One region of the Kytococcus sedentarius DSM 20547 genome, then DNA from elsewhere that is predicted to be linked to it. Evidence: predicted binding sites of a transcription regulator. Region 1 holds the regulator's gene; each other region holds the start of a gene.
The links. The regulator LexA, encoded in region 1, represses DNA repair genes until DNA is damaged. The targets are predictions, from matches to a motif close to TCGAACANNTGTTCGA.
Positions count from the first base shown of each region.

Region 2: KSED_RS00935 (DUF222 domain-containing protein) is a predicted target of LexA. The motif match lies at 8,063-8,078, and genes of this name have one in related genera.
Region 3: KSED_RS11310 (HNH endonuclease signature motif containing protein) is a predicted target of LexA. The motif match lies at 9,227-9,242, and genes of this name have one in related genera.

Region 1 covers NC_013169.1:1,780,861-1,791,429, forward strand. Annotated here, with positions in the region: gene nrdR (transcriptional regulator NrdR) at 1-384, opposite strand, end outside; gene KSED_RS08420 (LmeA family phospholipid-binding protein) at 587-1,285, opposite strand; gene KSED_RS13700 (cutinase family protein) at 1,282-2,661, opposite strand; gene KSED_RS08435 (hypothetical protein) at 2,721-3,152, shown strand; gene KSED_RS14915 (LysM peptidoglycan-binding domain-containing protein) at 3,218-3,577, opposite strand; gene lexA (transcriptional repressor LexA) at 4,008-4,709, shown strand; gene KSED_RS08450 (Sir2 family NAD-dependent protein deacetylase) at 4,684-5,661, opposite strand; gene KSED_RS08455 (patatin-like phospholipase family protein) at 5,651-7,051, opposite strand; gene KSED_RS08460 (aminotransferase class V-fold PLP-dependent enzyme) at 7,152-8,393, opposite strand; gene KSED_RS08465 (LysR family transcriptional regulator) at 8,475-9,458, shown strand; gene KSED_RS14920 (hypothetical protein) at 9,546-10,337, opposite strand.
Region 2 covers NC_013169.1:190,788-201,356, forward strand. Annotated here, with positions in the region: gene KSED_RS00910 (cytochrome ubiquinol oxidase subunit I) at 1-1,286, opposite strand, end outside; gene KSED_RS00915 (hotdog fold thioesterase) at 1,536-2,135, opposite strand; gene KSED_RS00920 (3-hydroxyacyl-CoA dehydrogenase NAD-binding domain-containing protein) at 2,132-3,493, opposite strand; partial or broken gene KSED_RS00925 (flavodoxin family protein) at 3,643-4,323, opposite strand; gene paaN (phenylacetic acid degradation protein PaaN) at 4,481-6,229, shown strand; gene KSED_RS00935 (DUF222 domain-containing protein) at 6,394-7,968, opposite strand; gene KSED_RS00940 (excinuclease ABC subunit UvrA) at 8,296-10,569, shown strand, end outside.
Region 3 covers NC_013169.1:2,394,321-2,404,889, reverse strand. Annotated here, with positions in the region: gene nadA (quinolinate synthase NadA) at 1-704, shown strand, start outside; gene KSED_RS11330 (FAD-binding protein) at 701-2,665, shown strand; gene nadC (carboxylating nicotinate-nucleotide diphosphorylase) at 2,662-3,675, shown strand; gene tyrA (bifunctional chorismate mutase/prephenate dehydrogenase) at 3,717-5,837, shown strand; gene KSED_RS11315 (M20 metallopeptidase family protein) at 5,879-7,150, opposite strand; gene KSED_RS11310 (HNH endonuclease signature motif containing protein) at 7,392-8,960, opposite strand; gene KSED_RS11305 (class I SAM-dependent methyltransferase) at 9,473-10,144, opposite strand; gene KSED_RS11300 (DUF2306 domain-containing protein) at 10,330-10,569, opposite strand, start outside.

The DNA.
Region 1 (10,569 bases):
GTACACCGAGGCGAACCGCAGGTAGGCCACGAGGTCGAGCTCGCGCAGGACGGGCAGGACCGCCATGCCGATCTCGTGGGCGTCGATCTCTGCGTGGCCACAGGCGCGGATGTTCTCCTCCACCTGCTGGGCCAGCAGCATCAGCTGGTCGTCGGTGACGGGCCGTCCCTGGCACGCCTTGCGCACCCCGGACATCACCTTGTCGCGCCGGAAGGGCTCGCTGGCCCCGGAGCGCTTGACCACGCTGAGGGTCGCCGACTCGATGGTGCCGAAGCGGCGCTCGCAGGCCGCGCACTGGCGCCGCCGACGGATCAGCGTGCCCTCGTCCTGGACGCGCGAGTCCACCACCTTGGTGTCCTCGTGGCGGCAGAATGGACAGTGCACGGAAACCCCTAGTTTGCGCGAAATGTGGCTTATCTTGTGGTCCTGAGCAGTTCCGACCACTAGATGTAGAGACTACGGGTCGATGGGGCGTGGTGCAAGCAGCGGCCGGGGACGACTGGGTCACACCCGCCAGGAGCGCACCGGCGCACCGATGCACACCCCCGGCAGCGGCGCGTCGCACCCCGTGGACCGCACCGGCGGGTCACCACGTCGGGACGGTCATCTCCTCGGCCCGGAAGTCGAGCTCCACCCCGTCCTGGGTCACCTGCACACCGGTCCACCGCAGGCCCTCGAAGGTCGGCAGGTAGACGTACGTGGACACCCGCGGCAGGAGCCCGTCGATGACGTCCTGGGGGACGTCCACCTCATCGAGGCTGGCCTGGGCGTCCTGCAGCCCGAGCTGGCCGGAGCGGCTGTCCACGACCGGCCGCCCGGTGACGCGGACCGGGAGCCGCTCCCCCAGGACGCCCACCTGGGTGGTGATCGTGAGCATGCCGTCGTCGTCGCCGGAAAGCTCCACCCCGGTCACGCGGGAGAGGTCCTCCCACCGGGTCGCCGCCCTGCCCGAGCCGCTGCCGATGACGACCTCGCCCCCGGCCAGGCCGCGCACGTCCTGGGCCACCACGTCGACGTCCAGCACGATCTCCTCGGCCAGCACGGTCGCCACGGCGCCGTCGACCTGCCCGGTGATGCGGTCGTAGTCGTCCCGCACGACCTGCCAGGTGGCCGGCCAGCCCTCCACGTCCGCCGTCACCCGCCCGTCGGCCACCTGGCCGACCTCGGACTCGATACGGTTCTCCACGTACTGGCGCAGGAAGACGTCACCCACCACCAGCCCGAGCACGACCGCCAGCAGCACCACGAGGCCGATGAGGCGGCGACGCGTGAACCAGGGGCTCACCGGCGCCTCCACAGGGCCCACGACAGGCCCAGCGTGGTGAGCGACAGCACACCCACCGCGCCGGCCAGCAGCGGCACCAGCCACGCCGGCCCCGTCTCCCCCGAGGCACCAGCGGCCCGGGCGTCGCCGTCACCCGACCCACCCTCGGGGCCGTCGCCCGCGCCCGTGGAGGTGTCCGCCGTGGGCTCCGCGTCCCCCGAGGGCGACACGGTGGGCCCGGCCCCCGGGTCGTCGCTGGGAGGCGGGTCTACCCACGGCTCGGGGGGCGGCCCCGACGGCTCCTCCGGGGCCGCAGCCGCCTCGCCCACCAGCCGGGCGAGCTCCTCGGCGGCGGTCCGCACCACGTCGGTGCTGTAGCCGCCGTGGACTGGGCGGGCGGCGGCGAACTCGTCCTGCATCGAGCTCGATGAGGTGAGCATCCGGCTCATCGCCGGGGCCGCGTCGCACACGAGGTCACCCTCGCTGCACACGGAGAGGATGCGGGAGTACAGCCGGGCGGGCACCACCTCGTGCGCGGTGTTCAGGGTCCCGGCGATCACCCCGTTGGAGACCTTGCCCTCGTGCAGGGCGAAGACCTCGTCCACCAGGTTGTGCACCGCCTCGCGCCGCGTGGTGTCGTCACCGGGGCGGGCCTGCGCGCGCAGGTAGGTCAGCGTGGCCGCCAGACCGATGGCGGGCGTGTCCACCTGGCCGTCGACCTCCCGGGCGTTCTGCCCCGGGTGGTGGGCAGGGTTCCCGAGCAGCAGCGCGCCGGCGAGCGTCGAGCTGTCCGCGCCGCCGGCGACGGCCCGGGTGATCACCTGTGCGCCCTGCGAGAAGCCCACCAGGAGCACCTGCTGGCCCGGGCAGCGCCGGGCGCTCTGGCCAAGCACGCGGGTGAGCTCCTGGGAGCCCTCCTCCACCGAGTCGAAGTAGTCCGAGCTGGGAGGGGCCGGGTCCAGCACGTGCGCCTCGAGGTCGTGGGTCCCCAGCGTGTGCGGGGACACCGCCGGGTAGTCCAGCCAGATCTGGTTGGCGGGCCGGTCGAGCTCCTCGGACAGGATCGTCCGCACACCCTCGACCGTTCCGCCCCACGGGGCCTTCTCCCCCGAGCCGCGCACGCCGACGAACAGCACGTCCCGGCAGGGCAGCGAGTCCACGCCCCAGGAGGGCGTGGGGTCCGCGGACCACGAGGGGTGGGCTCCCGCCCGGTCCGCGGCGACGGGCACGGAGCCGGAGGGGGCCGCACCCGCGGGCGCCGCGCCGCCGAACCCCAGCCCCTGGACCACTGCTGCCAAAGAGAGTGCGACGGCTGCTCGACGGGCTGCCCGGCCGGGGCGCGCGCTCGCCCGGGGCACCCCCGAGGGGCCGGGCGCGGGACGTCGGCGAGCACTCACGGAACCCATTGTGGCGGTGTCGTCACCCGCCGCGCGAGGTTGTGTGGTGGAGTGGCGCCATGGACCTCGCGATGCCCGCTCCGAACGAGACCGACCGCCTGCACGCCATGACCCGCAACCGCGGGGACCAGGACACCATCACCGCCCTGTGGAAGGTCGGCTTCGCGCTGCCCCGCTGGTGGTTCCTGCCGGCCGGCCCGGAGGGCTCGGTCGCCCCCGCTGCCGCCGAGATCGAGGGCGTGATGATGCTGCTGGGCTTCACCAGCAGCGAGCGGGCGCGGCACTTCGCGGTGGAGCAGGGGATGATCGACCCCGAGCAGCCCGCCGACCTCCTGGCCAAGGAGCCCATCGAGATCGTCCGCGGTGCCGGGGACTTCCTCACCGCCGGCATCAAGGGTGTGGTGATGGACGTGCACATCTCCGGGTGGTTCGCACCGTTCGAGGGCCTGGGCCCGATGTGGCGTCGCGCCACCGGCACGCCCCTCGACTGAACACCCCCGCCGGCACGGCCCACACCCGTCCCGGTCGGTCGAGCACCGCCCAGGGCACCCAGGGCTCAGGGGCGCGGAACGACCAGCTCCTGGCCCGCCTCCACCTGCGAGGTGCCCAGACCGTTGGCCTCCTGGACCATCAGCACGCCCTGCTCCACCGGGATCCCCGGCAGGTGCTCGGCCGCCACGTGGCTCAGGGTCTCCCCGGGCCCGACGACGACCCGCTGCGAGCCGGCGTCCCCGCCGACCCCCGCGGCCTGCCAGGCCAGCAGGAGCACCACGACCACGGCCAGCGCGAGCCCCAGCAGCTGCCGGGCCATCCGGCCCCGGGCCGTGAGGCGCATGCGCGGCGCCGTCGTTCCAGCACGTCCGCCCGCGACAGCTCGTCGGCCGGCGGGCCTCATCTCCATCGTCATCGCAGTCATGCCATCTCCTTCGGTCGGGCGAACGGAACCCTCGACCCCGGGGACCGGTCCCTGTTCGAACGCGTCGTACGGGTCCATCCACAGGCTGAGACGTGTGTCCGTCGCAACTCTGTACGATGTGTAGCACAGGTGAGCGACGATCGCCAAGACACGCCCGAACGAATGTCCGCGCTGGCAGGCTTTCCGTCGTAGTCTGTGACCACACGGTTGGCGGGAGCTCGTTGCTCCCCACCTGGTTCACCGGGTCTCCCGGGGAGCGGGTGGAGCGATCTCCCGACAACACCCGAAGTCAAGCGGTGACCACCGACAACATCGAGGAATCGTTGGAATCTCAACGAATCGAATGAGGACCTGGTCCTCACGATGGCGGCGGCGTGATCCGGCCACGACGGACGACGACCGCCTCGACGACCCGCGAAGGGGGAACACCATGGCCATCCGGAAGAACGAGCCCGGGCTGCGGAACACCGAGCCACTGACCGAACGACAGACGCGTGTACTGGAGGTCATCCGCCGCTCCATCGACGAGCGCGGGTACCCGCCGAGCATGCGTGAGATCGCTGAGCAGGTGGAGCTGGCCTCGGCCAGCTCCGTGCAGCACCAGCTCAACGCCCTGCAGCGCAAGGGCTACATCCGCCGCGACCCCAACCGCCCCCGGGCGCTGGAGATCCTCGATGCCGCCTGGCCCGGGGACCGCGGCTACCGCAAGCTCGACGAGGAGACCTGGGACCCGTCCGAGGCCGCGGACAACCACCCGCCGGCCTCGTACGTACCGGTGGTGGGGCAGATCGCCGCCGGCGGCCCGATCCTGGCCGAGGAGCACATCGAGGACGTCTTCCCGCTCCCCCGCCAGATCGTGGGCGACGGTGAGCTCTTCCTGCTGCGCGTCAAGGGCGACTCGATGGTGGACGCCGCCATCTGCGACGGCGACTGGGTGGTCGTGCGCCGCCAGCAGGCCGCCATCAACGGCGACATCGTGGCCGCGATGCTCGACGACGAGGCGACGGTGAAGACCTACAAGAAGGTCAAGAACCAGATCTGGCTGCAGCCGCACAACCCGCTGTTCGACCCCATCGACGGCAACGACGCCACCATCCTGGGCAAGGTCACCGCGGTGCTGCGTCGGGTCTGATCCCCACGCCGAGCACGTCGGCCACGGCCGCCAGGGTCGTGTCCACCATCGCGTCGATCGTGAGGCTCGCCTCGCGGTCGGCGCGGTGCCACCCCCGGGTGACCACCGCGACCGGCCCGCCGGCGCGGTGCACGTGCCGCGCGAAGCGGTAGCCGCTCATCACCTTCAGGCTCGAGCCGAGCACCAGCAGGCCGTCGGCGGCGTCCACCATCGCGTAGGCGTCGGCGACGCGCGGCTTGGGGACGTTCTCCCCGAAGTAGACGACGTCCGGCTTCAGCTCGTCCGAGCCGCAGACCAAGCACTCCACCGTGCGGAACGCGGCCACGGTCTCCTCGTCCAGTGCGACGTCACCGTCGGGCCGCACCTGCGCCCCGCCCAGCACGATGTCGCGGTGGTGCGGGTTCGCCGCGGCCAACCGCGCCTGGATGCTCTCGCGCGACTCGGCCGCCCCACAGACCAGGCAGACGATGGCCGAGAGCGTCCCGTGCAGCTCGAGCACGTCCGGGGACCCGGCCCGCTGGTGCAGCCCGTCGACGTTCTGCGTGATCACCCCGGTGATGCCTGCCACGGCACCGGAGACCACGCCCTCGGTCTGCAGCGCCGCCAGGAGGCGGTGCCCCGCGTTCGGCTGCGCCCCGGTGAACCGCTCCCAGCCCACGAAGGCCCGCGCCCAGTACCGGCGTCGCGACTCGGGGCCGGCGCGGAAGTCGCCGATCGTCATCGGCTGGACGCGGCGCACCCCATCGGGCCCGCGGTAGTCCGGGATCCCCGATGCGGTGGACATGCCCGCCCCGGTCACCACGGCCAGGCGGTGGCGCTCCAGCAGGCGGGCGAGCGCCTCGACCTCCTGCGGCGCGGCCTCCACCGGGGGCGGGAGCGTCACGACCGGCGCCAGCTCGGGGACGCCCTGGTCGCCCGACCCACCGGCGCCCGGCACCCCCTCAGCGGACACGACGCTCCCTCCCGGAGCGAGGGGGACGGCGCCCCAGCACGGACATGCGCCCCGAGCCCCGCAGCGCCCGCAGCGCCACGTCGGGATCGGCCACCTCGGGGTGCGGGTAGCGCGCCGGCGCGTCACGCATGATCAGCTGCGGGGCGTAGCGGCGCACCGCTGAGTCCGCGACCCCGTACCCGTGGCGCTCGATGATCTTCTGCTCGGCCTCGCTGAATGAGTCCATGTCCGTGCGGATCTGGTTGATCCGCACCGCCACCTCGATGGGGTAGCTCTGCGGCACGCGCGAGTCCATCGCCCAGGTCGCCCCCTCCAGGACCCCCCAGTTGAAGGCCGAGTGCAGCCACCGAAGCCGGGTGACCTCACCGCCGCCGGAGGCGATGGAGATCACGTGCAGGATCCGGCCCAGCGGCGTCCGGGCGCTGCGGGCGCGGAAGACCGCCCCCCCGTCGCTGACGAGCACCCCGGCGTGGTCGCGCCACACCGGCTCGAGGGCGAGATTGTCGTAGATCCCCCCGTCCACGAGCTGGATGGTGCGGTCGATGCGGGGCGCCGCAGCCGCATCGACCTGCCCCACGCGTCCCCCGGAGAGGTCGAACGCGGAGGCCTCGAGGTCGAACGGGGCGAAGTAGGGCGGGTAGGCGCTCGAGGCGGCGACCGCATCGGCGATGCGGAGCCCCGCCGGTGGCGCGCCGTACCCCAGCCGGTAGTCACCCACCCGGCCGTGCGGCGGGTGGGCGCGGGAGTCCGCGAAGGTCCAGTTCACGCCGTGGGCGAGCTCGGTGGCCTCCACCACCACGGCGGGCCCGCTGGTGCGGTGGCCGTCGCGCAGGTCGCGGGCCCACCAGTCGATGTGGTCGACGAAGCGGTCGGCGAGCGCGCGGGAGCTGGTGTCGGCCGAGCGGCGCACCTTGGGGCCGAAGCCGGACACCATCGCCCGGGTGCGCAGGTTCTGGCGCGTCAGGCGGCGCAGGGGTTCGGCCACGTACTCGTCGAAGCCGCGGACTCGCGGCGCGGAGAACAGCCCACCGGGCACGGTGTCGCCGCGCGGGAGCGGCGGGGCGGTGGGATCGGGTTCCACCAGGTCGGCGGAGTCGATGCTCTCGGACAGGTCGTGCGGGTCCGGCCACTCGAGGCGCGGGTCGGCCAGCAGCATCGCGGCGATGGACCCACCGGAGACGGCCGAGACGGTGCGGAGCTGCCCGAGCATCCCCAGCTCGTTCAGGCGGCGCAGTGCCCCGAGGTGGAACAGCGCCGCACGGAAGCCCCCACCGGAGAGGCACAGCGCGGTGCCCCGGCGCGGACCGCGCCAGCTGGGGCCGTGGTGCGCCTCGTCCCGGGCGGCAGCCATCTGCGCGCCGGCGGGGTCCGGAAGGTGGGTCTCGGGCACGGAAGCATCACACCACATCGGGCCCGTGCCCCGGGACGGCGACGGGGTGCCGATCGGTGTGGTGCGCCCCCTCCGGCAGCGCACCACACCGGACCGGGGCTCAGCCCCGCAGGGATCCCCCGGCAGTGGACGACACGAAGGGGGTGAGGACCCCCAAGGCGGCCTCGACGTCGGCCTGCGTGTTCCACACGTGGAAGCTCAGGCGCACTCCCCCGGCACGCTGCGAGAGCGTCAGGCCCGCGCGCGCAGCGGCCACGGCGGCCTCGTCGGGCAGGCCCAGGCTGACGATCGCCGAGTCGGAGTCATCCAGGCCCATCCCCCGCCGGAACGCGTTGGTGAGGGCCACCGAGTGGTCACGCAGCTGCGTCGCCGGCACCTGCACGAAGTCCTCCAGCGCCGCGACCGCCCCGGGCCACAGCGGCCACCCGGGCGAGACGTCGAAGCGGGAGGCGCGGCCGGAGAGCTGCATGGCCGGGCCGTACATGGAGTCCCAGATGACCTCGCCGGCGTACCACCCCGCGTTCACCGGGACCAGTGCCTCCATGGCCCGGTCCGAGACGGTCATGTATGCGACGCCGCGCGGGTGGCACATCCACTTGTAGGCCGAGCACACGGTGACGTCGACCGCCGAGGCGTCCACCGGGGACCAGCCGACGGACTGGGTGGTGTCGCACACGGTCAGGGCGCCGACTTCCGATGCGGCGCCCGTCACCTCATCGATGCCGGTGAGGCTCCCGCAGGCGGACTGGCTGTGGCTGAACACGACCGCGGCCGTGTTCTCGCCCAGCGAGGAGCACAGCTCCGCCCGGGGCACGGAGCGCACGGTGATGCGGCCGCCCTCGCGGGTGGGGTGCGGGCGGTCGGCCTGCACCAGGAAGGGGTAGACGAGGCTCGAGAAGTCGCCGTCCACCACGACCACCTCGCCCCCGTCGGGGACCCCTGCGGCGATCATGCCGGCGAACACGGAGGTCTGCGAGCCCGTGGCCACCCGCTCCGGACGGACACCCACCAGGCCGGCGTACAGGGCCCGCGCGCGCTCCACGTCGTCGTGGTAGGTCACCGGGGAGACGTCGCCGGTGGTCCAGCGCCGGGCGTCGCGCGCCATCGCCTCGGTGGTGGAGCGGGTCGGCAGGCCACAGGTCGCGGCGTTGAGGTAGCCCCCGGTGGTGGCGAACTGGTCGCGCAGCCAGGCGAGGTCGCGCGTCCCGGCGGCACCGGGGGCCGGCTGTGAGGCGTCGGAGGCCGACGGGGCAGCGGCGTGGACGGCGTCCACGGCGGGGGCCGACGGGGCAGCGGCGTGGACGGCGTCCACGGCGGGGGCGGAGGTGGGAGCGGCGACCATGACCCCATCCTCGGCGCTTGAGACGGATTACACAATGGCGCGACACTTTTCCCGCGCCAAACAAGAGGTTACAGTTGAGGGATGATTGACACGGCAGGGCTGCGCATCATGCGTGCCATCTCGGAGCAGGGGTCCTTCACGGCGGCTGCCCACTCACTGGGCTACACCCAGCCGGCCATCTCGCAGATGGTCCGGCGGCTGGAGGGACGTATCGGCACTCCTCTGGTGGAGCGCCAAGGACGGACCGTCCGGCTCACCCAAGCCGGGCAGGTCCTCGCCCGGCACGCTGTCACCGTGCTGAGCCTGCTCGACACCGCCGAGCAGGAGCTCAGCGCCCTGGCCGGACTGCAGTCCGGACGGGTGCGCGTGGCCGCGTTCCCCTCATCGAGCGCCGCCCTGGTGCCCCACGCCCTGCGCGACCTGCGCGCCGAGCACCCCGCCATCGAGATCCAGCTCACCGAGGCGGAGCCGCCGGAGTCGCTGGCCGCCCTGCGTGACGGCCGCTGCGACCTGGCCGTGGCCTTCTCCCACAGCGGCACCCCCGTGGGGCGCGAGGTGGACGACCTGGCCGGGCTGGAGATCCGCGACATCCTCACCGACGAGATGCTGATCGCCCTGCCGGAGGACCACCCCCAGGCGGGCGGCGACACCGTGGCCCTCGCCGCGCTGGCCGACGACCCCTGGATCGCTGGGTGCGCCCGCTGCCGCGGCCACCTGATGCACCTGGGCCAAGAGGCCGGGTTCATCCCCCGCGTCGAGTTCCAGACCGAGGACTACGTCGCGGTGCTGGGGCTGGTCTCCGCAGGGCTCGGGGCGGCGCTGGTGCCGCGGATGGTGCTGCGCCACGTCCGCCACGAGGGCGTGGTGGCGCTGCCGCTGAGCCAGCGCTCGGAGCGGACCATCCACGCAGTCACCACGGCGGACCTCCTGCGGGTGCCCGCCGTGGCCGCGATGATGGACTCGCTGTGCCGGGCGGCGGGCGAGATGGCCCCCGAGCAGGTCGTCACGGCCCGCGATGCCGGACACCCGACCACCGACGACCTCGCGGAGCGCTTCGGCGGCTGACGGCGCCACCGCTGTGATGGGCCGGTGACGGGCGGGCGCGCTCCGCCGGCGACTGCCGGTCACAAGCGGGCCCACCACAGACCCGTGTCACTGGCCCCGACGGCGACGTCTCCGTGCTCGACCGTCCCGACCACGGTGCTTCCCGCGGCGTCGAGCCGTTCCAGGGTCGCCGGCGCCGGGTGACCGTGGTCGTTGTCGCGGCCGGCACTCACCAGCGCCAGCGGCGCGCCCCGGGCCAGCAGTGCCTCCCCCTGGCGGGCCGACCCGTGGTGCGGCACCTTCAGGGGCCTCCTCCCGACGCAGCCTCTCCTCCTCCTCACGGCGGCGGCGCTCCTGCTCCATCCGCACGGCTCGCTCGCTCGCCTCGTCGACGGCGGCGAGCACCTCGGGCAGCCGGTCCTCGACCGTGATGCGGGCACCGTCGGTCCACGAGGCGCCGGTCTTCCTCCCGTCGCGGTCCGTGAGGTGCAGCCGCAGCCGGCCGTCGCCGACGTAGTCGTAGGTCGGCGTCCAGGCGTACTGGCCCTTGGCGCGACGAGCAGCCTCCTCCTTCGTGTCCTCGTGGGGACACCGCTTCGTCACCTCGCTGAACACGATCCTGACGGGAGCGTGCCCGGCGTCGAGCAGGAGCAGAGCCTGGCTGTCGTAGCGCAGGTAGGTGCCGCGGTAGCCGTCGGACTCCTGGCGCGCCTCCACGGGTTTGACCATCCACCCGCGCGCCAGCGCCCCCGTGACGAGCGCGTGGGCGATCAGCACGCACCGGCGGCGCAAGGGCGTCGGCAGGCGTCCGGACCGGTCCCTGAGCTCCTTGACGGCCGGGGGCGGCCGACGGACGACCTGGCGCAGCGGGACCTGCGCCTCGCGCTCCTGCGATGCCACGACGGGCTCCGGCTCCTCGGCGGCCGCCGGGGACGTCCGCGTGGTCTTCGGCCCAGCGGGGCGCGCGGCACCGCGCCGTCGCGGCGTCGCCGGCCCCTCGTCCCTCTCGGGCTCCCCCGGGTACCTGCCGTGCTCGACGAAGTACCGACCCGCGTCCGTGAGCTCTGCCGTCCACCTGCCGCCCGGGCGGCAGGTGGACGAGGCCGCGCGGGGCGAGCGCTGCTGCGCTCTG
Region 2 (10,569 bases), 1.2 Mb from region 1:
ATGAGCACCTCGGTGGCGCCGACGCCGGGGGAGACGCCGTCCTCGGTGTTCATCAGACCGAAGACGACCCAGGGCTGGCGGCCCATCTCGGTGAAGATCCAGCCGAGGCTGTTGGCCAGGAGTGGTCCGAACAGGGCCAGCAGGGTGGCGGGGAACCACCACTTGCTGTTCAGCTGGGTGCGGTCACCGCGGGTGGCCCACAGCAGGGCGGCCGCGGCGGCGGCGCCGATCATGCCCATGCCGATCATCCAGCGGAAGGACCAGTAGGTCACCGGGATGTTCGGGGTGTAGTCGCTGACCTCGAGGCGGGCCTCGCCGGAGTTGCCGTACTGCTCGGCGTAGATCTCCTTGAGCTCGTTGATGCCCTTGACCTCGCCGTTGAAGTCACCGGTGGCCAGATAGCTCAGCACGCAGGGGACGGTGATGGCGAACTTCTCGTGCTCGCCGTCGGGGGTGCCGATGGTGAGGATGGAGAAGTCGGCGCAGTGCTCGTCGCTCTCGTACAGGCCCTCGGCGGCAGCCATCTTCATGGGCTGCACCTCGGTCATGATCTTGCCCTGGATGTCGCCGGTCACCGCGGTGCCGAGGCCGCCGATGAGCAGCATCCACGCGCCCAGGCGCAGGGCCTTGCGGTACATGCCGGCGTCCTTGGGGAACTTCTTGCGCCACAGGTGCCAGCCGGCGACGGCCACGACCAGGCCGGCGCCCGTCATCGTGGCCGCGGCCATGACGTGCGGGAAGGTCACCAGCTGCACCTTGTTGGTGAGCACGGCCCAGAAGTCCACCAGCTCCGCGCGCCCGGTTTCAGGGTTGTTCTCGTAACCCACCGGGTTCTGCATGAACGAGTTGGCGGCCAGGATGAAGTAGGCGCTCAGCGCGGTGCCGATGTGCACCAGCCAGATGGCGGCGTTGTGCAGCACCTCGGGGATGCGGCCCCAGCCGAACAGCCACAGGCCCAGGAAGGTGGACTCCAGGAAGAAGGCCAGCAGGGCCTCGATGGCCAGCGGGGCGCCGAAGATGTCACCGACGAAGCGCGAGTAGTCCGACCAGTTCATGCCGAACTGGAACTCCTGGACGATGCCGGTGACCAGCCCCAGGGCGAAGTTGATGGTGAAGAGCTTGCCGTAGAACTTGCTCAGCCGCAGCCACTCCGGGTTGCGGGTACGGATCCAGATCGTCTGCATCAGTGCGACCACGAAGCTCAGCCCGATCGTGATCGGGACGAAGAAGAAGTGGTAGACGGTCGTGATGCCGAACTGCCAACGGGCGAGTTCGAGTGCGTCCATGCCTGCTCCCAGCGGCGAGAACCCATGGGCCTGCGCGGTCCGTGCTGGCCGCGTGGCGCCCCTGACGGGGCAATACTACGACGGTTCGTAGTTGCTCTGCGGGTCAGGCAAGCCTCACCCCATCGGAGGTCCTCGGCCGGCGGCGCTCCGGGGTGGGTGGCGTCCGGTTCGGGGGTGGCCGGCGTCCGGCTCGGGCCTCAGCCGCGCTGGTCGACGATGCGGCGCGTCGCCCGCGCCCTCGTCCCGCACTCAGCGTGGTGGCAGCGCCTTGCTCCGCCCGGTGAAGACCGCGACGACCGGCCAGGTCTCGAGGTCCGTCGGAACCGGGCCACCACCGCGCAGGGGAGTGGGCGCCGCATTGTCGGCCGTGCCCTGCCCGTCGCCCGCGCCCTGCCCGTCAGCCGCGCCCTGTCCCGTGGCCGCCGACCCCGCGGGGCGCTCGCCTGCCCGCGGAGCGCGCCGGACCACCACGTCGGTCATGCCGTTGCGGCCCCACCGGAACCGTTCCGTGCCCACCCCCACCAGCACGTCCCCGAGCTGGGTGGCGGCCAGGAAGTCGATGTCGCAGTGTGCCGCCACCGTGGTCACACCGGAGCTGTTGCAGGTCAGGGCGAAGACGCTGTCGCAGAAGGTGAACACCATGCCGCCGTGGGTGGTGCCGTGGCCGTTCACCATCGTGTCCGTGATGGTCATGCTGGCCACCGACTGTCCGAGTCCGTCCACGCGGTCCAGGTCGAGCACCTCGATGCCCATGTGTCGCGAGGCCCCGTCGACCTCCCACATGCCCCGCACGTGGCCCAGGTCCGTGCCGTCGCTCGCCGTGCTCCGCAGTCCGTCGTGCCAGGTCATGCGCGCTCTCTCTCCTCGTCGGTGTGGTGTCCCCCGGTCTCGCGATCCCCGGCCCCGCGTCCCGCGGCCGCCGGGCCCCCCGTCTCGCGATCCCCGGCCCCGCGCTCTGAGGCGTCGACCATCGCCACGAGCGCCTCACTCGGCCGGTACCGCCCGGTCGGGTACGCCGCGTCCATGACCCGCAGGTCGGCCAGCACCTTCTCGGCGCCGAGCTCCTCGAGCCACTCGAACGGCCCCTTGGGATAGTTCGTGCCCAGCTTCATCGCGGTGTCCACGTCCCGGCGCGACGCCTCCCCGCGGTGCACCAGGTCGACCGCCTCATTCACCAGCATCGCGATGGTGCGGGCCACCACGTTCGTCTCGACCGGCCCCCGGGCCAGCGCCCGTGCCGCGAAGGGGTCGCCCTCGGCATCGGTCGGCTTCCCCTGGTCGTCGTAGGTGTAGACGCCGCGGCCCGTCTTGCGGCCCAGGGCGCCGGCCTGCACGAGGTCGTCCTGGAAACCGGTTGGCTCGTAGCGCGGGTCCTGGTCGGTCTGCTGCCACACGCTGTGGCCGACGGCGTAGTTCACGTCCTGCCCAATGAGGTCGGTCAACCGGAACGGCCCCATCGCGAAGCCGCCGTACTCGGTCAGTGCGAGGTCGAGGTCCGCCGGGGACGCGCTGCCCCGCTGCGCCATCCGCTGCGCCTCGCCGTAGAACGGCCGGGCCACCCGGTTCACGATGAAGCCCGGCGTGGACGTGCAGCGCACCGGCGTCTTGCCCCAGGAGCGCATCAGCTCGGTCGCGGCGTCCAGCACCTGGAGGGAGGACTGCTCACCCCGGATGACCTCCACCAGCTTCATGAGCGGCGGCGGGTTGAAGAAGTGCAGGCCGATGACGCGCCCCGGCTCGGCCACCCCCTCGGCGATGGCGGCGATGTCCAGGCTCGAGGTGTTGCTCGCCAGGATCGTGTCGGCTCCCTGGTGCTCCGCGAGCGTGGAGAAGACCTCCTGCTTCACGTCGAGGCGCTCGACGGCGGCCTCGATCACCAGGCCCATCGCCGGCAGGGCTGCCAGGTCCCCGTTGGCGGCCGGCCCCACGACCAGTCGCCCGATGGCAGCCTCGGCGTCGGCCTCGGAGATCTTGCCCTTCCCGGCGAGCTTGCGCAGCGTCGCGCCGAGCTTCTCGACGGCCTGCGCCGCAGCACCGTCCCGCACGTCCACCAGGTGCACCTCGTGTCCCGCCTGGGCGGCCACCTGGGCGATGCCGGCCCCCATCGACCCGGCACCGATCACCGCGACGGCGTACCGCGGGGCGTCCTGGGAACCTGACGGGTCGGTGTGGGCCTGGGGGGTGCCGGTCTGTTCGGTCGAACTCATGGGGCCAGTCAAGCAGCCCGCCGCCCACCCGGCCGTCCGGCCCACCCGGCCGTCCGGTCCCAGTCACCGGGCTTCCCTACCAACCGGCCAGCGGCGCGGAGCGGAGGGGCGCCAGCCCCCGGGCCTCCTGCCAACCGGCACCTCGCGGCTCAGCGTGTGTTGCCCTCGGCCGGGATCCCGCCGGCCTGCTTCAGCATCGAGGCGACGTGCATGAGGTTCCACGCCATGATCCGCGTGTTGCGCTGCGTGAAGTCGTTCTCCGGCCCGCCGGAGCCCTCATCCAAGTAGGACGGGCCGGGGCCCGCCTCGCCGATCCACCCCGCATCGGCCTGCGGGGGAATCGTGTACCCGACGTGACCCAGGGAGTAGAGGACGTTCATGGCCACGTGCTTGATGCCGTCCTCGTTGCCGGTGACGATCACCCCGCCGACCTTCCCGTAGAAGACCGACTGCTACTCGTCGTTCAAGCATCCGGACAGCGAGTAGAGCCGCTCCACCACTCGCGTCGCTACGCTGGACTTGTCGCCCAGCCAGATCGGCGTTCCGAGCACGAGGATGTCCGCTGCCAGCACCCGCTCGGTCAGCGCGGGCCAGTCGTCCGAGGCCAGACCCTCCTCGCGCATGTCCGGCTGCACACCCGGCGCGATGTCGTGGTCCACCGCTCGCACCAGGTCGACCGAGACGCCTTGGTCCCGCATGTGCTGCATCGCGACGTCCATCAGGCCCTGCGTGTGCGAGGTCTGGTCGCCGGGCTTCAGGGTGCAGTTGATGAACAGGGCGCTGAGGTCCGAGAACCGTCCGGCGCCGGGGGTCTGCGCAGTGGGGGCCATGCGTCCAGTCTGGCGCCTCGCTCCCGAAGGCGCAGGTGGGCGCTGCGCTCCGGGAGGAGCCGGCCGGCCCGACGTCGCGTGCCCGGGGCCGCGCGGGCCGGCCAGGCCCTCCGCGACGCCGGTTGGGCGCGGTGAGCCGGATCACTAGTCTGGCCCCATGACTGAGACGACCGCGCCCACCCAGGCCACCACGACCACCCCGGCGATCGTCCCCGAGGGGGCCACGGCCCTGGTCGAGAAGCACCGCGACGCCCTGACCGCCGCCACCGCTGCCCTCGAGGCCCGTTCGTTCCACAGCCGCTACAACGAGTCGCCCTCCCCGAAGGTGCACGGCGAGGACGCTGCCCCCAACGGGTTGAAGGCGCACGAGGCCCACCTCGGCCAGAAGTTCTCCGCCCTGGAGTCCCAGCCGTCCACAGGCCAGTGGGTGGGCAGCGAGAAGTCCCCCTACGGCCCCGAGCTCGGTGCCTCCTACCCGCAGCTCGACGTGGACGCCGCGATGGCGGCCGCGACCACCGCCCAGAAGGCGTGGCGCAACGCCGGGCCCGAGGCCCGCGCCGCCGTCTGCGTGGAGATCATCGACCGCATCAACGCCCGCGGCTTCGAGATGGCCCAGGCCGTCATGCACACCTCCGGCCAGCCGTTCGTGATGGCCTTCCAGGCGGGCGGCCCGCACGCGCAGGACCGCGCGCTGGAGGCCGTGACCGTCGCGCTCGCCGAGCAGCGGAAGGTCCCGGAGTCCGTCATCTGGGAGAAGCCGGCCAAGGGCGAGCCCATCCGTATGCAGAAGGACTACCGCGTCATCGGCCGCGGCGTCGGCCTGGTGATCGGCTGCAACACCTTCCCCACCTGGAACGCCTACCCGGGCATCTTCGCCTCGCTGGCCACCGGCAACCCCGTGGTCGTCAAGCCGCACCCGCAGGCCGTGCTCCCATTGGCCATCACCGTCGAGGTCGCCCGTGAGGTGCTCGCCGAGGCCGGTTTCGATGCGGCGCTCGTCCAGCTGGCGCCGGAGGAGACCGGTGGCACGCTGGCCAAGGACCTGGCCCTGCACCCGGCCGTGAAGATCATCGACTACACCGGCGGCCCGGGATTCGGCCACTGGCTGGAGACCGAGGCCGCTGCCGCCGGCAAGCTCGTCTACACGGAGAAGGCCGGCCTGAACACGGTGATCGTCGACTCGGTGGAAACCATGCGTGCCGCCACCGGCAACCTCGCGTTCTCCTTCTCCCTCTACTCCGGCCAGATGTGCACGGCGCCGCAGAACGTGTACGTCAAGGCCTCCGGCATCAGCACCGACGAGGGTGAGCTGACCGCCGAGGAATTCGCCGAGAAGCTCGGCCAGACCATCACCGCCTTCAACAAGGACGACGCCAAGGCCGTCGAGATCCTCGGTGCGACGGTGAACGACGACGTCCGCGGCCGCGCCAACGACTTCACCGGCCTCGCGAGCCGCCTCGGCGGCACGCCGGTCCTGGAGCCGCGCGAGGTGGAGCACCCGGCCTTCCCGGAGGCCGTGGTCCGCACGCCCGGCATCATCCTGCTGGAGTCCGACCAGCGCGACGCGTACAGCCAGGAGTGCTTCGGCCCGGTGGTCTTCGTCATCAAGACCGACTCCACCGAGCAGTCCCTGCGGATCGCCACCGACACCATCCAGGAGCACGGCGCCATGACCATGGCCGTGTACTCCACCGACGAGGAGGTGCTGGCCGACGCCCGCGAGGCCGCCGCCGATGCCGGCGTCGCGCTCAGCGAGAACCTGCAGGGCCAGGTCTTCGTCAACCAGACCGCGGCGTTCAGCGACTTCCACGGCACGGGCGCGAACCCGGCCGCGAACGCCGCCTACGCGGACGCGGCCTTCATCAGCAACCGCTTCCGCGTGGTGACCACCCGCCGCCACGTCTGAGCTGCGGCGGTGACCCCGCGCCGCGCTGGGTGAGCCGGCGCGGCGCCGAGCACCGGAGGGCGTCCCACACGGGGCGTCCTCCGCGTGTGTGCCGGCCCCGTCCGAGCAGGCGGCTGTTCGGGCGTGCGTCCTCGCCGTGCTCGTGGCGGGTCCCGTCCCCAGGGTCATCGGGTCACCGCCTCCCCGGGGTCTCCGGGGCGTCGCCGCCTGAAGGTGACGGTGGCCGCGCCCCGTTCATCGCGGGTGGTGGTGTAGGTGTAGCGGGGGTCCTCCGTGCGGTGGTGGTGTGGACCGCACAGGGGGATTCCGTTGGCGTGGTCGGTTCTGCCTCCACCGCGATGGAGGAGTTCCCCGTCGGGTCCGCGGCGGGGGTGAAAGGGGCGGTCGTGGTGGATCTCGCACCAGGCGAAGGGCCGATCGCAGTCCCGTTCGGCGCAGGAGGTGTACTTCGTGGCCAGGGCTGCTCGTTGGGTGTCGGTGAAGAACCGCCGTTGCCTGCCGAGGTCCAGGGGTTGGGACGCGCCGTCCATCACGAGGGGGATGATCCCGGCGTTCGCGGCCAGGTGACGGGTCTGCTCTGCGGAGACGGCGTCCCCGGTGTCGGTGACGCCGGCCCGGTCGGTCTCCCCGCGGAGGGTCTCCAGGTCGGTGGTGACCAGCAGGATGGCGTTGACCTTGGAGCCGAGCTTGTCGGTGGGGAGGTGGTTGATGAGCTCGGCCAGCGCCTTGCCGCGCTCGTGGGCCCAGTCGATCTGGGTGTCCTTCCACGAGGCGCCCTCGAGGCCGGTCCCCTCGGCCCGTGCGCGCTTCTTGTGGGCGAGCCGGCGGGGTGAGGTCAGGGCGTGGAGGGCCTTCTCCAGCATGCGTCCCTGGAGGACCGGGAGGGTGAACTGGCCGTACATGGTGCCGTCGCCGCGGTCGGTGATCCAGAAGTTCGCGGCCTCCCAGGCGGCGTTCTCCTCGTTGCGCACGAGCTCGTTGTGGTGGGCATCGACCTGCTCCTGGGGCAGGTCGAGTTCGCCCAGGGCGCGCTGGGCGGCCTTGCGCAGCCGGGTCAGGCTCATGCGTTGCGCCTTGGCCACCAGGCCGGTCTCCACGGCCAGGCGCTGCTCGGTGGACAGGTGGTCGGGAAGGTCGTCCAGGGCGCGGGTGATGATCAGCGCCTGATCACGGTTGATCAGCCCGTCGTCCCAGGCCTGTGCGGTGGGGGACTGGGCCGACCCCGCGCCCGCGCCGTCACCGAGCTGGGGCGCCGCCCCCGCATCGTCACCGAGCCCGGACCCCGCACCACCATCCGCGCCACCCGGCAGCCCGGCAGCGGGCGGGCGCGGCTGGTTGCCGAGGGCCCGGGCCAGGGTGTTGTCGTGGTGTGTCCGGCGGGTGTCGGTACGGGTGCGTCCGGAGGTGTACTGGGCATCGTCGTCGTGGTGGGCGTGGCCCGCCTCCCGGGTACGGCGCACGACGTCCAGAGCGCGCACCCGCACCCGGTCGTGCCGGTTGACCAGGCGCTGCACGTCCTGGACGAACCGTTCCAGGGTGGCCGCGTCCAGGGCCTCGGGGTGGGCGCCGAGCTGGGCCACCGCATCGATCAGCCGGTCGGCCGCGCTGTTGGCCTGCTCCAGCGCGACCCGGACCACGGCGTGCGGGTCGCCCACCACACCCCCGGCCCCGCGGAGCCCGTCACCCGCACCACTCGTGGTGGGCGCACCCCGAGTGCCGATCCCGTCGACCAGGTCCATGGACGCACCCCCTCAGCGCCTCGGCGGCCGAACCTCCTGTCCGACCAACTACCCCCACTCTAGTACACACTACCGACACAATGCAAGCCCGAAATAGAACATGTGGACGAGTGCTCACGGGCCCCCGGGACCCCACCCCGTGCTGTGGACAACCCACCCCCCTCGGTGCCACCCGCGAGGCCGACGACCCCGCCCCTACGAGGCCGCCTTCGCAGGCATCGACGCCGACCCGTACCACCTCCTCCCCCGTGGGCATGAAGCGCCCGCTGCCCTGATGCGGTGAGCGTCGCCCGCGAGGTTGTCGCCGCCCGCCCCTACGCTGGCTCCGTGACCGAGAACCACACCGCCGACCGCCACGACACCATCCGCGCCCGCGGCGCCCGGGTGAACAACCTCAAGAACATCGACGTCGACATCCCCAAGCGCCGCTTCACGGTGGTCACGGGCCTGTCCGGCTCCGGCAAGTCCTCTCTGGTCTTCGGCACGCTCGCCGCCGAGTCCCGCCGCCTCATCGACGAGACCTACCCGTCCTTCGTCCAGCAGTTCATGCCCGCCAACCCGCGCCCGGACGTCGACTCGCTGGAGAACCTCTCGGCCGCCGTGATCGTCGACCAGGAGCGCATCGGCGCCAACTCGCGCTCCACGGTCGGTACCGCCACCGATGCGGCCGCGCTCCTGCGTATCGTGTGGAGCCACCTGTCCGAGCCCCACGTCGGCGGCTCCCAGGCCTTCAGCTTCAACGTCGCCTCCGCCTCGGGCTCCGGCATCCTCACGGTCGACAAGAAGAACGCCAAGGGTGAGACGAAGAAGGGCGAGAAGGCCACCTTCGAGGTCATCGGTGGCATGTGCCCGGCGTGCGAGGGCATCGGCACCGTCGCCAGCCTGGACGAGGACCTCATCGTCGACCGCTCCCTCTCCCTCGATGAGGGGGCGCTCCTGGTGCCCGGCTACCCCGTCGACTCCTGGGGATGGCGGATCTTCGCCGAGAGCGGCAAGCTCGACCCGGCGAAGAAGGTCGCCGACTACTCCGATGACGAGTGGGCCTGGTTGATGTACCAGGACGCCACCAAGGTGAAGATCGGTGACATCAACATGACCTACGAGGGCATGGTCACCCGCATCCGCCGCACCTGGTTCGGCGACCGCGAGCCCAAGCAGGCGCACATCAAGGCCTACAAGGACGCCATCGCCACCACCGCCCCCTGCCCGGAGTGCCACGGCACGCGCCTCAACGAGGCCGCGCGCACCGCCACCGTGCACGGCATCACCCTGCCTGAGGCCACGGCGATGCAGGTGGACGAGCTGGCGCAGTGGGTCAAGGAGCTCGACGAGCCCAGCCTCGCTCCGGCCCTGGCCAAGCTGACCGGGATGCTCGAGGCGATGGTCGAGATCGGCTTGGGCTACCTCTCGCTGGACCGCACCTCGTCGACCCTCTCCGGCGGCGAGGCGCAGCGCATCAAGATGGTGCGCCACCTGGGGTCCAGCCTGACCGACATCAGCTACGTCTTCGACGAGCCCACGGCCGGCCTGCACCCGCACGACATCGAGCAGATGGTGGGGCTCCTGCGTTCCCTGCGCGATGCGGGGAACACCGTCCTGGTCGTGGAGCACAAGCCTGCGGTGATCACGGCAGCGGACCACGTCATCGACATCGGCCCCGGCTCGGGCACCACCGGTGGTGAGGTGGTCTACGCCGGCCCCCTCGACGGCCTGGCCGGCACCGACTCCGTGACCGCCGAGCACCTGGACCACCGCCCCACCCTGCGCGATGAGGTGCGCACCCCCAGTGGGCACCTGGAGATCCGCGGGGCGTCCACGAACAACCTCAAGGGCGTCGATGTGGACGTGCCCACCGGGGTGCTCGTGGCCGTGACCGGGGTGGCGGGCTCGGGCAAGAGCTCGCTGATCCACGGCAGTCTTGGAAAGCGGGGCGACGTGCTGGTGATCGACCAGTCACCCATCAAGGGTTCGCGGCGCTCCAACCCGGCGACCTACACGGGTCTGCTCGACCCGATCCGGAGCGAGTTCGCCAAGGCCAACGGCGTGAAGCCGGCCCTGTTCAGCCCGAATTCCGAGGGCGCCTGCCCCGAGTGCAAGGGGGCTGGCGTGATCTACCCCGAGATCGCGCTGCAGAACGCGGCACCCACGCCGTGTGAGGTGTGCGGCGGGCGGCGCTTCCGGGACGACGTGCTGGAGTACGCGTTCCGGGGCATGAGCATCGCCGACGTGTTCGACCTGTCGGTGGCCGAGGCGGTGGAGGTCTTCACCACGGGCAAGGCCAAGACGCTCCTGCGGCGCCTGCTGGACGTGGGGCTGGGCTACATCCGGCTCGGCCAGCCGCTGCCGACCCTGTCCGGTGGTGAGCGTCAGCGCCTGAAGCTGGCGGCGCAGCTCAAGGAGTCGGACATCTTCGTGCTCGACGAGCCGAGCTCTGGTCTGCACATGGCCGACACCGCGAAGCTGGTGGACATGCTGCAGGGCTTGGTGAAGGGCGGGGCCACCGTCATCGCCATCGAGCACAATCTGGACGTTGTGAGCCAGGCCGACCACGTCATCGACGTGGGGCCGGGTGCCGGCCACGAGGGCGGCGAGGTGGTCTTC
Region 3 (10,569 bases), 610 kb from region 1:
CCGCCAAGCTCCTCAACCCCGGCAAGACCGTGCTGGTGCCCGACGCCGGCGCCGGCTGCTCGCTGGCCGACGGGATCACCGTGGCCGACATCGAGGCCCTGCGCGCAGCCCACCCGGGCGTCCCGGTGGTCACCTACGTCAACTCCAGCGCCGCCGTGAAGGCCGCCAGCGACATCTGCTGCACCTCGGGCAACGTCGAGAAGATCGTCCGCCACCTGGGCGCCGAGAGGATCATCTGCGTGCCCGACGAGTACCTCGCCCGCAACGTCGCGGCAGCCACCGGGGTGGAGGTCATCACCCACCCTGCGCGCTGCGAGGTGCATGAGCGCTTCTCCGTGGCCGACATCGCCCAGCTGCGCAGCGAGCGCCCCGGCATCACCGTCATCGCGCACCCCGAGTGCTCGCCCGAGGTGGTGGCCGCGGCCGACGTCGCCGGCTCCACCGCGCAGATGCGCGACCACGTGACCACCCACCGCCCGCCGCAGGTCGCGCTGATCACCGAGTGCTCCATGGCGGACAACATCCGCGCCGCGCAGCCGGACCTGGAGTACGTCCAGCCGTGCAACCTGTGCCCGCACATGCGCCGCTCGACCCTGGCCGGCATCCGCGCCGCGCTGGAGACCGGCGGGCCCCAGGTCACGCTCGACCCCGCCACGGCCGCGGGTGCCCGCCGCGCCGTCGAGCGGATGCTGGAGCTCTCGTGAGTGCCCGGGAGGAGAGTTCGCTGGGCACCGCCGCCCGGGTGGGTGCGAGCGCCGATGCCGCCGCGCCGGTGAGTGCCCCCGTGGTCGTCGTCGGCGCGGGTCTGGCCGGCATGGTCACCGCGCTGCGCCTCGCGCCGACGCCGGTGCTGCTCGTCTCCCCGCTGGAGCCGGGGCGGGGTGGGTCTACGGAGCTCGCGCAGGGTGGTCTGGCGGCCGCCATGGGCACCGGCGACACTCCGGCCGCGCATGCCGTCGACACCCACGCCGCGGGGGGCGGGCTGTGCGATGCGGCGACCGTCACCCGCGTGACCGACGCCGGCCCCGACGTGGTCGCCGAGCTGACCGCGCTCGGGGTGACCTGGGACCGGACCGCCAGCGGGCCCCCGCACGCGGGCGCCATGTGCGGCGCCCTGTCCCTCGGGCGCGAGGGAGGCCACGGACGACACCGCATCGTCCACGCCGGCGACCGGACCGGTGCCGCGATCGCCGCTACCCTGGCCGATGCGGTGAGCTCCGCCCCGCACATCACCCACCTCGCGAGTGTGGTTACCGAGGTGGTGACCGGTGGCAGCGACAGTGCGGACCCCGCAGGGCGTTCTGGGTCCGGTTCCGCGGGGCTGCTCTCCGACGACCCCGGCCGCGTCACCGGTGTGGTGGTGCGCACGGCCGGGGGCACGCACCGGATCGCCACCGACCGGGTCGTGCTGGCCACCGGGGGCTACGCAGGCCTGTACGCGCTGACCACGAACCCGTCCACCACTCGGGGTGCGGGCCTGGCACTCGCCGCCCGGGCCGGCGCGCGTCTGGCGGACCTGGAGTTCGTGCAGTTCCACCCCACCGCCCTGGACCTGGCCGCGACGCCGGCAGGCGCGACGCCGGCAGCCGCGACCGGTAGGACGTTGCCAGCCCTGGGCAGCGCCGAGACCGCCGCATCCCTCGGCCGCCTGCCGCTGCTCACCGAGGCCGCCGCATCCCTCGGCCGCCTGCCGCTGCTCACCGAGGCCCTCCGCGGCGCCGGGGCGGTGCTGCTCAGCGACGGGCATCGCTTCGTCGACGAGGTGGCCCCGCGTGACGTGGTCGCGGCCGCCGTCCACGCCGAGCGACGGGCCGGTCGACGGGTGGAGCTCGACTGCCGCGCCGTGCCGGACCTCGACCGCTTCACCGCACTGTCCGCCACCGCCGCCGCAGCCGGCCTGGACCCGCGCCGTGACCCGCTGCCGGTCTGCCCCGCGGCCCACTACTCGATGGGGGGCGTGCTCACCGACGCCCGCGCCCGCACCGACGTGCCCGGTCTGTGGGCCGTGGGTGAGGTCGCGTGCACCGGGCTCCACGGGGCCAACCGATTGGCGTCCAACTCACTCCTCGAGGCCGTGACCACCGGCCGCGCTGCGGCGGAGGACCTGGCCGCGTGGTCGGGGGGCGGTCCTCGCAGCGCCGACGCCGCCGACGCCTCGCATGCCGCCGACGCCGCCGATGACAGGTGCCGCCCGCCCGCGGACCCGCTGGCTGCCTGGCACGACGGGTGGCGCTCGCCCGTGGCGCCCCACCGCACGATCCGGGCAGACGCCGTAGACCTGGCCCTGGCCGGCACGCCGCGCGATGCCGCCCCACCCGCCAGCGCAGTGACCGGTGACCCGGCCAGCCGCCGGCACGTTCTCGGGCCCGACACGGTGGTCAGCGAGCTGCTCTCCGTGCACGCCGGGGTGGTCCGGACGCGTGACGGCGTCCAGCACGCCCTGACCGCACTGGCCGACCGCCCCGGTGACGACGCCCTCGTCGCCCGGTTGCTGCTGCGATCCGCCCTGCGACGCGCGGAATCGGTCGGCGGCCACCGGTGGGGTGCGCCTGATCCCGCCGCACCAGGGGCTGCTGCGCCCGGGGCTGTCGCGCTGGAGTCCGCCGCCGCGGAGGCCTGCGTGGCACCCGGGGCGACGCTCACCGCATCGGGGGTGGGCCGATGAGCACCGCTGACACCTGTTCCGCCGGCGCGACTCGCCCTTCGGCCACGCACGGCTCCCCGCGACCGCGCGACGTCGACGCCCTGGTGGCCGCTGCGTTGGCCGAGGACGTGGGCGAGATCGGCGACGTCACCGCCCGCGCCACCATCCCCGCCGACGCCACCGGTGCCGCCGTGGTCGTCGCGCGAGAGGCCGGCGTGGTGTCCGGGCTGGACTTCGTGGTGGCCGCGTTCGAGCAGGTGGACCCTCGGCTGACCGTCCAGCTCCTGGCCGCCGACGGAGACCGCGTGGCCCCCGGTGCCCACCTGGTGCGTGTGGCGGGGCCGAGCCGCGGCATCGTCACCGGTGAGCGGGTGGCGCTGAACTTCCTGGGGCTGCTCAGCGGTGTCGCCACGACCACGGCTCGGCTGGTGGAGGAGGTCGCCGGCACTGGCGCGCAGGTGGTGGACACCCGCAAGACCGTCCCCGGCCTGCGCGCGGCGCAGAAGCGCGCGGTGCGCCACGGCGGGGGAGCCAATCACCGCCTCGGGCTGCACGACGCGGTGATGGTGAAGGACAACCACATCGCCCTGGCCGGCGGGGTGACGGCGGTGCTGGAGCGGCTCGCCTCCGGGCCGGATGCGCCGGGGCACATGGTCCGCATCGAGGTGGAGGTTGACACGCTCGACCAGCTGCGCGAGTTGGCGGCCTTCGAGCGGCGCCGACTCGATGCCGGTGCGCGGCCGGTGGTGGACGTCGTGCTGCTGGACAACATGGGGCCCGATGGTGTGGCCGGTGCCGTGGCGTTGCTCCGGGCCGCGGGCCTGCACCCGGTGGTGGAGGTCTCTGGTGGGGTCGCCCCTGCGGCCGGAGAGCCCTCCGCGGCCGGCGAGCTTGGTGGCCACTCCCCGGCCCGCGCGCTCGCCCTCGCTGGAGCCGACGTGCTCAGCTCCGGGGCACTCACCCACTCCGCCCGGTGGCTCGACGTGACGCTCGAGGACGAGCCGGTACGGGGGTGCCGGGCCGCGCGCTAGGGGATGGCCGTGTGGTACTAGCCGCCTTCTAGACTCCCGCCATGCAGAGCGCCGCGTCGACCATCGCCGAACAGGGCCGCCGCATCGTCGTGGTGGGGGGTGCCGGTGCGCTGGGCTCCCGGTTCGTCGAGTGGTTCCGCAGCGGCGGCGACCTGGTGCACGTCATCGACCCGGCTGCGCCGGGGGTTCCCGCTGGTGCGCCCGGTGGTGGCGCGTCCGGTGGGCCCAGCGCGTCGGAGGGTCCGGCGGGTGACCCCGACGCGGCGGCGTTCGCGACGGCGGACCTCGTCCTGGTGGCGGTTCCGATCCGGGTGACCGAGCAGGTCATCGCCGCCCTGCCCCCGCTGCGCCCCGATGCCGTGCTGGCCGACCTCACGTCCGTGAAGGCCCCCGCCCTGGCCGCGATGCTGGCCGCTCACACCGGGCCGGTCGCCGGCCTGCACCCGATGTTCGGTCCCGACGTGGCCGGTCCCGCCGGAGAAGTGGTGGTGCACAGCCCCGGGCGCGGTGAGGTGGGCTGGATCCTCGACCGGATCGCCGGGTGGGGGTGCCGGGTGGAGACCGTGGAGGCGGCCGAGCACGACCGGCTCATGGGCATCATCCAGGCGCTGCGCCACACGGTGACCGTGGCCTACGGGGTGGACCTGCGGCGGGAGGGCGCCGATCTGGACCGGCTGCTCGCGCTGAGCTCGCCCATCTACCGCACCGAGCTGATGATGGTGGGCCGCCTCTTCGCCCAGGACGCCGAGCTGTACCACGACATCATCACCGCCTCCGAGTCGAATCTCGAACTGCTGGAACACTTCCACGAGACATTGGGTGATCTGGTGAAGCGACTGCGGTCGGGGGACCGCGACGGGTTTGTCGCCGAGTTCGAGGCGGTGCGCGACTACTTCGCCGGGCACTCCGAGGGGTTCCTCGCCGAGAGCCGGGAGCTGCTCTCGGCCGCCAAGGCGCTGCGGGCCGCCACGGCGGAGGAGGCCTCGGAGGCGCTGGCGGGCGGGGCGGACGAGGGGGGTTCGCCGACCCCGGGTGGCGCGCCCACGGCATCGACGGCGGACGATCTCGCCGCCCGGCTGGCGCCGCACCGTGCGGAGATCGACCGCATCGACCGCGAGCTGCTGCGGCTGGTGAACGCGCGGGCGGCGCAGGCTCGCGCCATCGGCACGATCAAGGGGACCGCCGCCGCCTACCGCCCCGAGCGCGAGGCGCAGGTGCTGCGCGGCCTGGTGGAGCGTAACCCCGGACCGCTGCCGGACGATGCGGTGCGCCGTGTGTTCCGTGAGCTGATGAGTGAGTGCCTGGCGGTGGAGCGGCCGCTGACGGTCAGCTACCTCGGGCCGGCTGGGACGTTCACCGAGCAGGCGGCCGTGCGGCACTTCGGCGGGGCGGCGGTGACGGTGCCCGCATCGAGCCTGGAGGAGGTGCTGCGCGAGGTGGAAGCGCGGCAGGCCGATTACGCGGTGGTGCCGGTGGAGAACTCGACCGAGGGTGCTGTGGGGCGGGCGCTGGACCTGTTGTCGCGGTCGCCGCTGGAGGCCGTGGGGGAGGTGCGGCTGCGGATCGTGCACCACCTGATGGGGCGCGCGCCCGCGGGTGCGGGCGCGGGACCGGTTGTGCGGCGGGTGTTCGCGCACTCGCAGGCGCTGGCGCAGTGCCAGGAGTACCTGACGCGCCACCTGCCCGATGCCGAGCGCGTGCCGGTGAGCAGCAACGCCGAGGCCGCGCGTCTGGTGGCCGAGCTGGCGGCGCATGGCGTGCACGACGTCGCGGCGCTCGGGCCGGCCGGGGCGGCGGAGCTGTACGGGCTGGAGGTGTGGCGTTCCGGGGTGGAGGACGACCCGGAGAACACCACGCGCTTCCTGGTGCTGGGGCACGAGTCGCCGCCGCCCAGTGGGCACGACCGGACGAGCCTGGTGGTGTCGCCGCCGAAGACCGACCGTGACGGTGCGCTGCTGGCGATGCTGCGCCCCCTGGCCGAGCACGGCGTCTCGATGACGAAGCTCGAGTCCCGTCCCATGCGCGGCGTGCTGTGGCAGTACCTGTTCTTCATCGAGGTCGACGGGCACGCCGCCGAACCGGGCGTGGCCGCCGCGCTGGAGGAACTGCGCAGCTCCGCGGTGTTCTTCAAGCTGGTCGGGAGCTACCCGCGGGTGGACTGAGCCGTGCGACGGCCGGTGCGTCGGCCGGTGCGGCGTGGTGTTCAGCCCGCCAGTCGCCGCAGCGCGAGGTGGCTCAGCGTGGCCGCCATGGTGGGCAGCACCGCATCGTCGAACAGCACCAGTGGCGAGTGGTTGAACGCGGCGGTGGCGGGGTCCACGTCGTCCGGCGAGGCGCCGACGTAGAGGAACACGCCCGGCACCTCGTTGGCGACGAACGAGAAGTCCTCACCCGTCATCCGGGGCGTGGGGTGGCGGGTGACGGCCTCGTCGCCGAACAGCTCCCGCAGCCACCCTGCGGCCTGCTCTGTGGCGTCCGGGTCGTTGTGGGTGACCGGGTACTGGCGTACGAAATCCACCTCAGCGGTGCAGCCATGGGCCCGCGCGATGTTCTCGGCCGCCCGGTGGGCCTCGGCCTCGATGCCGTCGAGCGCCTCGTCCGAGATCGTCCGCACCGTGGCGCCGAGTCGGGCCGACGGTGGGATGACGTTCACCGCATCGCCCGCGCTGAGCTGCGTGACGGTGGCGACCACGGGGTCGAACACGCTGAAGGCGCGGGTGATGCGGGCCTGCAGGGCCGTGCCGAACTCGAACAGGGCGGGCACCGGGTCGGTCGCCAGGTGCGGTTGGGAGCCGTGCCCGCCCGCGCCGTGCATGGTGACGTAGAGCCGGTTGCTGCTGGCCATCGCGGGGCCGACGGCGTACTCGATGCGGCCGCGCTCGCCGGGGAAGACGTGCAGCGCGTAGGCGGCGACGACCTGGTCGTGCGTGGCACCTGCGGGGCGGGTAGCGGTCTCCCCGGTGCGCGCGGCGTCGAGCAGCCCCTCCTCGAGCATGTACGTCGCGCCGCCGAGGGACTCCTCACCGGGCTGAAACATCAGGATCACGCTGCCGTGCAGCTGTTCCTGGCGCTCGCTGAGCAAACGCGCCGCTCCCACGAGCGCTGCGGTGTGGAGGTCGTGGCCGCAGGCGTGCATCGCGCCGTTGCTGCTCCGGTACGGCAGGTCGTTCTGCTCGGTAAGTGGCAGGGCGTCCATGTCCGCGCGCAGGATCACCGCCGGGCCAGGGTGCTCACCGCGCAGAACGGCGACCACCGAGGTCGTGGTGTTCCCTGTGGTCACCTCCAGTGGAAGACCCTCGAGCGCTGCCAGGACTCTCGCCTGCGTCTCCGGGAGGTGCAGTCCCACCTCAGGCAGCTGGTGCAGCTCGCGTCGCAAGGTCACCAGGTCCTCGGCGATGGCCTCGGCGTCCGCCGTGAGTCTCTCGTCGTCCGGGGCCGGTCCTGCCGGGTCCTGCAGGTCGTCCGTGCGGGGCATGGGTGCTCCTCGGGTCGGGGTCACGAGGCTAGGCCGTCCTGTCCCACCGTGAAAGGGGCCCGCGGGATTCCCCGGGTCCGGTGCGGGGCCAGGCCATGGGTGTCGAGTGGCGGTGGACACCCCAAGGCCGTGGGCGTCCCCGAGGCCACGCGCGTGCGATGCGCCCGTCGTGCGGGACACCAGTACACCGACGTGCACCCCGGGGCCACGGGCGTGCGATGCGCCTGTCGGCGGTAAGAGGTCAGCATGTGGCGCCCTGGCGGCGGCGGGTGAAGGTGATGGTGGCCATGCCGCTCGCGTCCCGCGTGGTGGTGTGGCTGTAGTGAGGATGTTCTACGAGGCGGTTGTGCCTGCCGCACAGAGGGATTCCGTTGGAGAGGTCCGTCCTCCCTCCCCCGGGATGGAGGAGTTGACCACCTGGCCCGTATCTCGGTGACCACGGGTTGTCATGGTGAATCTCGCACCAGGCGAAGGGTCGTTCGCAGTCCCGTTCGGCGCAGGAGTCGTACTTCGCGGCGAGGGCTGCCTTTTGAGCATCGTTGAAGAAGCGTCGTTGTCGACCAAGGTCCAGCGGGATGGAGTCACCGCCCATGACGACGGGGATGGTGCCCGCGTTGCTGGCCAGCCGCCGTACCTCTGCGGCCGAGACCTCGTTCCCGGTGTCCGTGATTCCCACTCGGTTGACCTCTCCGCGGAGGGTCTCCAGGTCGGTGGTCACCAGCAGGATCGCGTTGATCTTGGAGCCGAGCTTGTCGGTGGGCAAGTGGTCGATGAGTTCTGCCAAGGCCTGACCGCGCTGCTGGTCGCGCAGCTGCCGGTCGAAACGTGCGTCGCCCGTCCCGTGCGCGCCCATCGCTCCGTCGCTGGCGCTGGGTGCCGCGGCGCCAGTGGTGCCCACCGTGTCAGCGCAGGCGGTGCCCGGCAGGCCCCCGCCCGCTTCGCCACCGCCCGTCCCCGGGTATGTGCCGCTGTCCTTGGTGCTGCTGCGACGTCGGGGGCTGGTCAGGGTGTCCAGCGCCTTCTTGAGCATGTGGGCCTGCAGGTCAGGCAGGGTGAACTGGCCGAACCACGTGCCGTCGTGGTTGTCCTTCATCCAGAACGACGCTGCCTCCCAGGCGGCCTGCTCCTCGGTGCGCACCACGTCGTTGTGGTGCTCGTCGACCTCAGCGTCTGGAAGATCGAGCTCTGCCAGGGCGCGCTTGGCGGCCCTGCGCAGCTTGGCAGGGGACAGGTGCTGGGCCTTCGAGACCAGTCCGGTCTCCACCCGCGAGCGCTGCTCCTCGGTGAGGTGGTCGGGGAGGCTCTCCAGGGCCTGCGTGATGATCAGCGCCTGCTCCCGGTTGATCAGCCCGGCGTCCCACGCCTGGGCGGTCGGCGAGTGGGCGGGCTGGCCCTCATCGAGCTGTCCGTCGCCGGCGGGAGTGTCACCCAGACCAGTCGCGTCAGTGCCCGGGGTGCGACCTCCCCGAGGGTCAGCCGCTGGGTCCCTGGGGGCGGGCCGGTGATTGCCCAGCGCCTTCGCGAGGTCGGCGTCGCGCCCCACCTGGCGGGCACTGGTACGGGTGCGCCCGGCGGTGAACTGTGCGTCATCGAGGTGGTGGGCGTTGCCGGCTTCGCGGGTGGCGCGGACGACGTCCAGGGCGCGGATGCGGACTCGGTCGTGCCGGTTGACCAGGGTCTGGACCTCCCGGACCAACCACTCCAGGTCACGACTGTCCAGGGTGTCGGCGCGGGCCCCGAGGTCGGCCACGGCATCGAGAAGGGCATCGACCGTCGCGTTGGCCTCCGCGCAGAGCTGCTGAATCACCATGGCCGGGTGCGGCACGCTGCTGGAGTCGGGAAGAGGGTTGGTCGCGGTGGGGTCTAGGCCGGGTGCATCCGTTCTGGGCGCCGGGCTGCCACCGGTCGCTCGTTGCGATCGCGGGTCGAGATCCCCGGGCGCGGTGGGCGTCGTGGCGCGCGCTGTGCTGAACAGATCGTCCATGGTCGCCCCCTCCCCAGGATGTGTGGCCGAACCCCCTGCCCGACCGACTGCCATCAGAATAGTACACAGGGGCGACAATGACAAGCCGTCGATAGAACATGTGGACGAGTGCCTGGGGCGCCAGGTGCCATCTCCTGGTTCTGTGGACAACGGGGCCTGTTCGGGTGAGGCGCAGGACCCTGTTTCCTCGTCGAGCAGCACGGCCTGGGGTGGCCCGACGAGCGCGGATTCGACTGGCACCTCGCCGGGGTCCGGTGAGTCGGGTACCAGTGGTGCGTCGGGTGGTGAGTCCAGTTCGCCAGGTTCGCCCTCCGGTGCCACCGTCGTGCCCGCACCCCTCACCGCTTCCGGGCGCGCACCACCAGGTCCACCGTGTGCCCCGCCCCGGCGCCGCCGGCCACGTGACGCGGCCGCGCCTCATCGACCACCACCTCCCATTCGTCACCCAAGGAGGCCCGCACCGCCGCGGGGTCGAGAAAGCGAGTCGGGTCGAAACCCTCGTGCACGTGGGCCGGGTCCACCTCGTGGTGCACGAACAGCAACGTCCCGCCCGGCGCCACCAGCGACGTCAGCTTCCGCTCCACAGCGCGGTCAGGCGTCCGCTCGAGCACGGGGTACATCGCGCTCACCAGGTCGAACCCCGCGGCCGGCAGGTCCGCCGACAGAAGACCAGCCGCCACCCCCGTCACCGACACCCCCACCCGCTCCGCCGCCGCCTGCGTCAACGCGACTGCGTTGGGGGAGATGTCCAGCGCGGTGACCTCCCAGCCCTGCTGGGCGAGCCACACCGCATCGGCGCCCTCACCGCATCCGATGTCGAGCACCCGCCCGGGCGTCAGGCCCGCCACCTCCGCGACCAGCGCGCCGTTCGGCTCGCCGCTCCAAGTGGGCTCGCCGGAGTACCGCTCGTCCCAGTGCTCCACGCTCGTGGGCGGGTGCTCCGATGCGGGCGCCTGGCCGTGGCCGGGCCCGTGCGGGTGGTCGTGGGGCGCGGCGGGCGAGGACGTCATGGGGTGAGTCTGACAGCGCGACCTGGCCGCCGCCCCCACCGCCTCAGGGCAGGAAGATCAGGAAGCCGAAAAGCAGGGCGAAGAGGGCTGCCAGCATGGGTGCTCCTGGGGTCGGGCCCGGGTCCGATGCCGGGTGTCGCCCCAGTCTGGTCCGCTGGGTCCCGCTGGGCAAGAGGTGGGTGTGGTCAGCGGGATGTGGGCCGCGCTGTGGCCTCGCTCCGCCGCCCACTGAACCGCCCCGCCAGCACCACGAACCCCGCCGCCGTGGCCACCAGCACCACCGACCGCGTCAGCGCCGCGGGGTCATGCACGGCGAGCTGCGGGATGTGGCGGGCCGGCACGGCCACGGCGAACACGAAGGCGCCGAGCAGACCGAACCAGGCTCCCCGCATCGAGCCGAGGTGGCCGCGCAAGTTGCCCCGGCG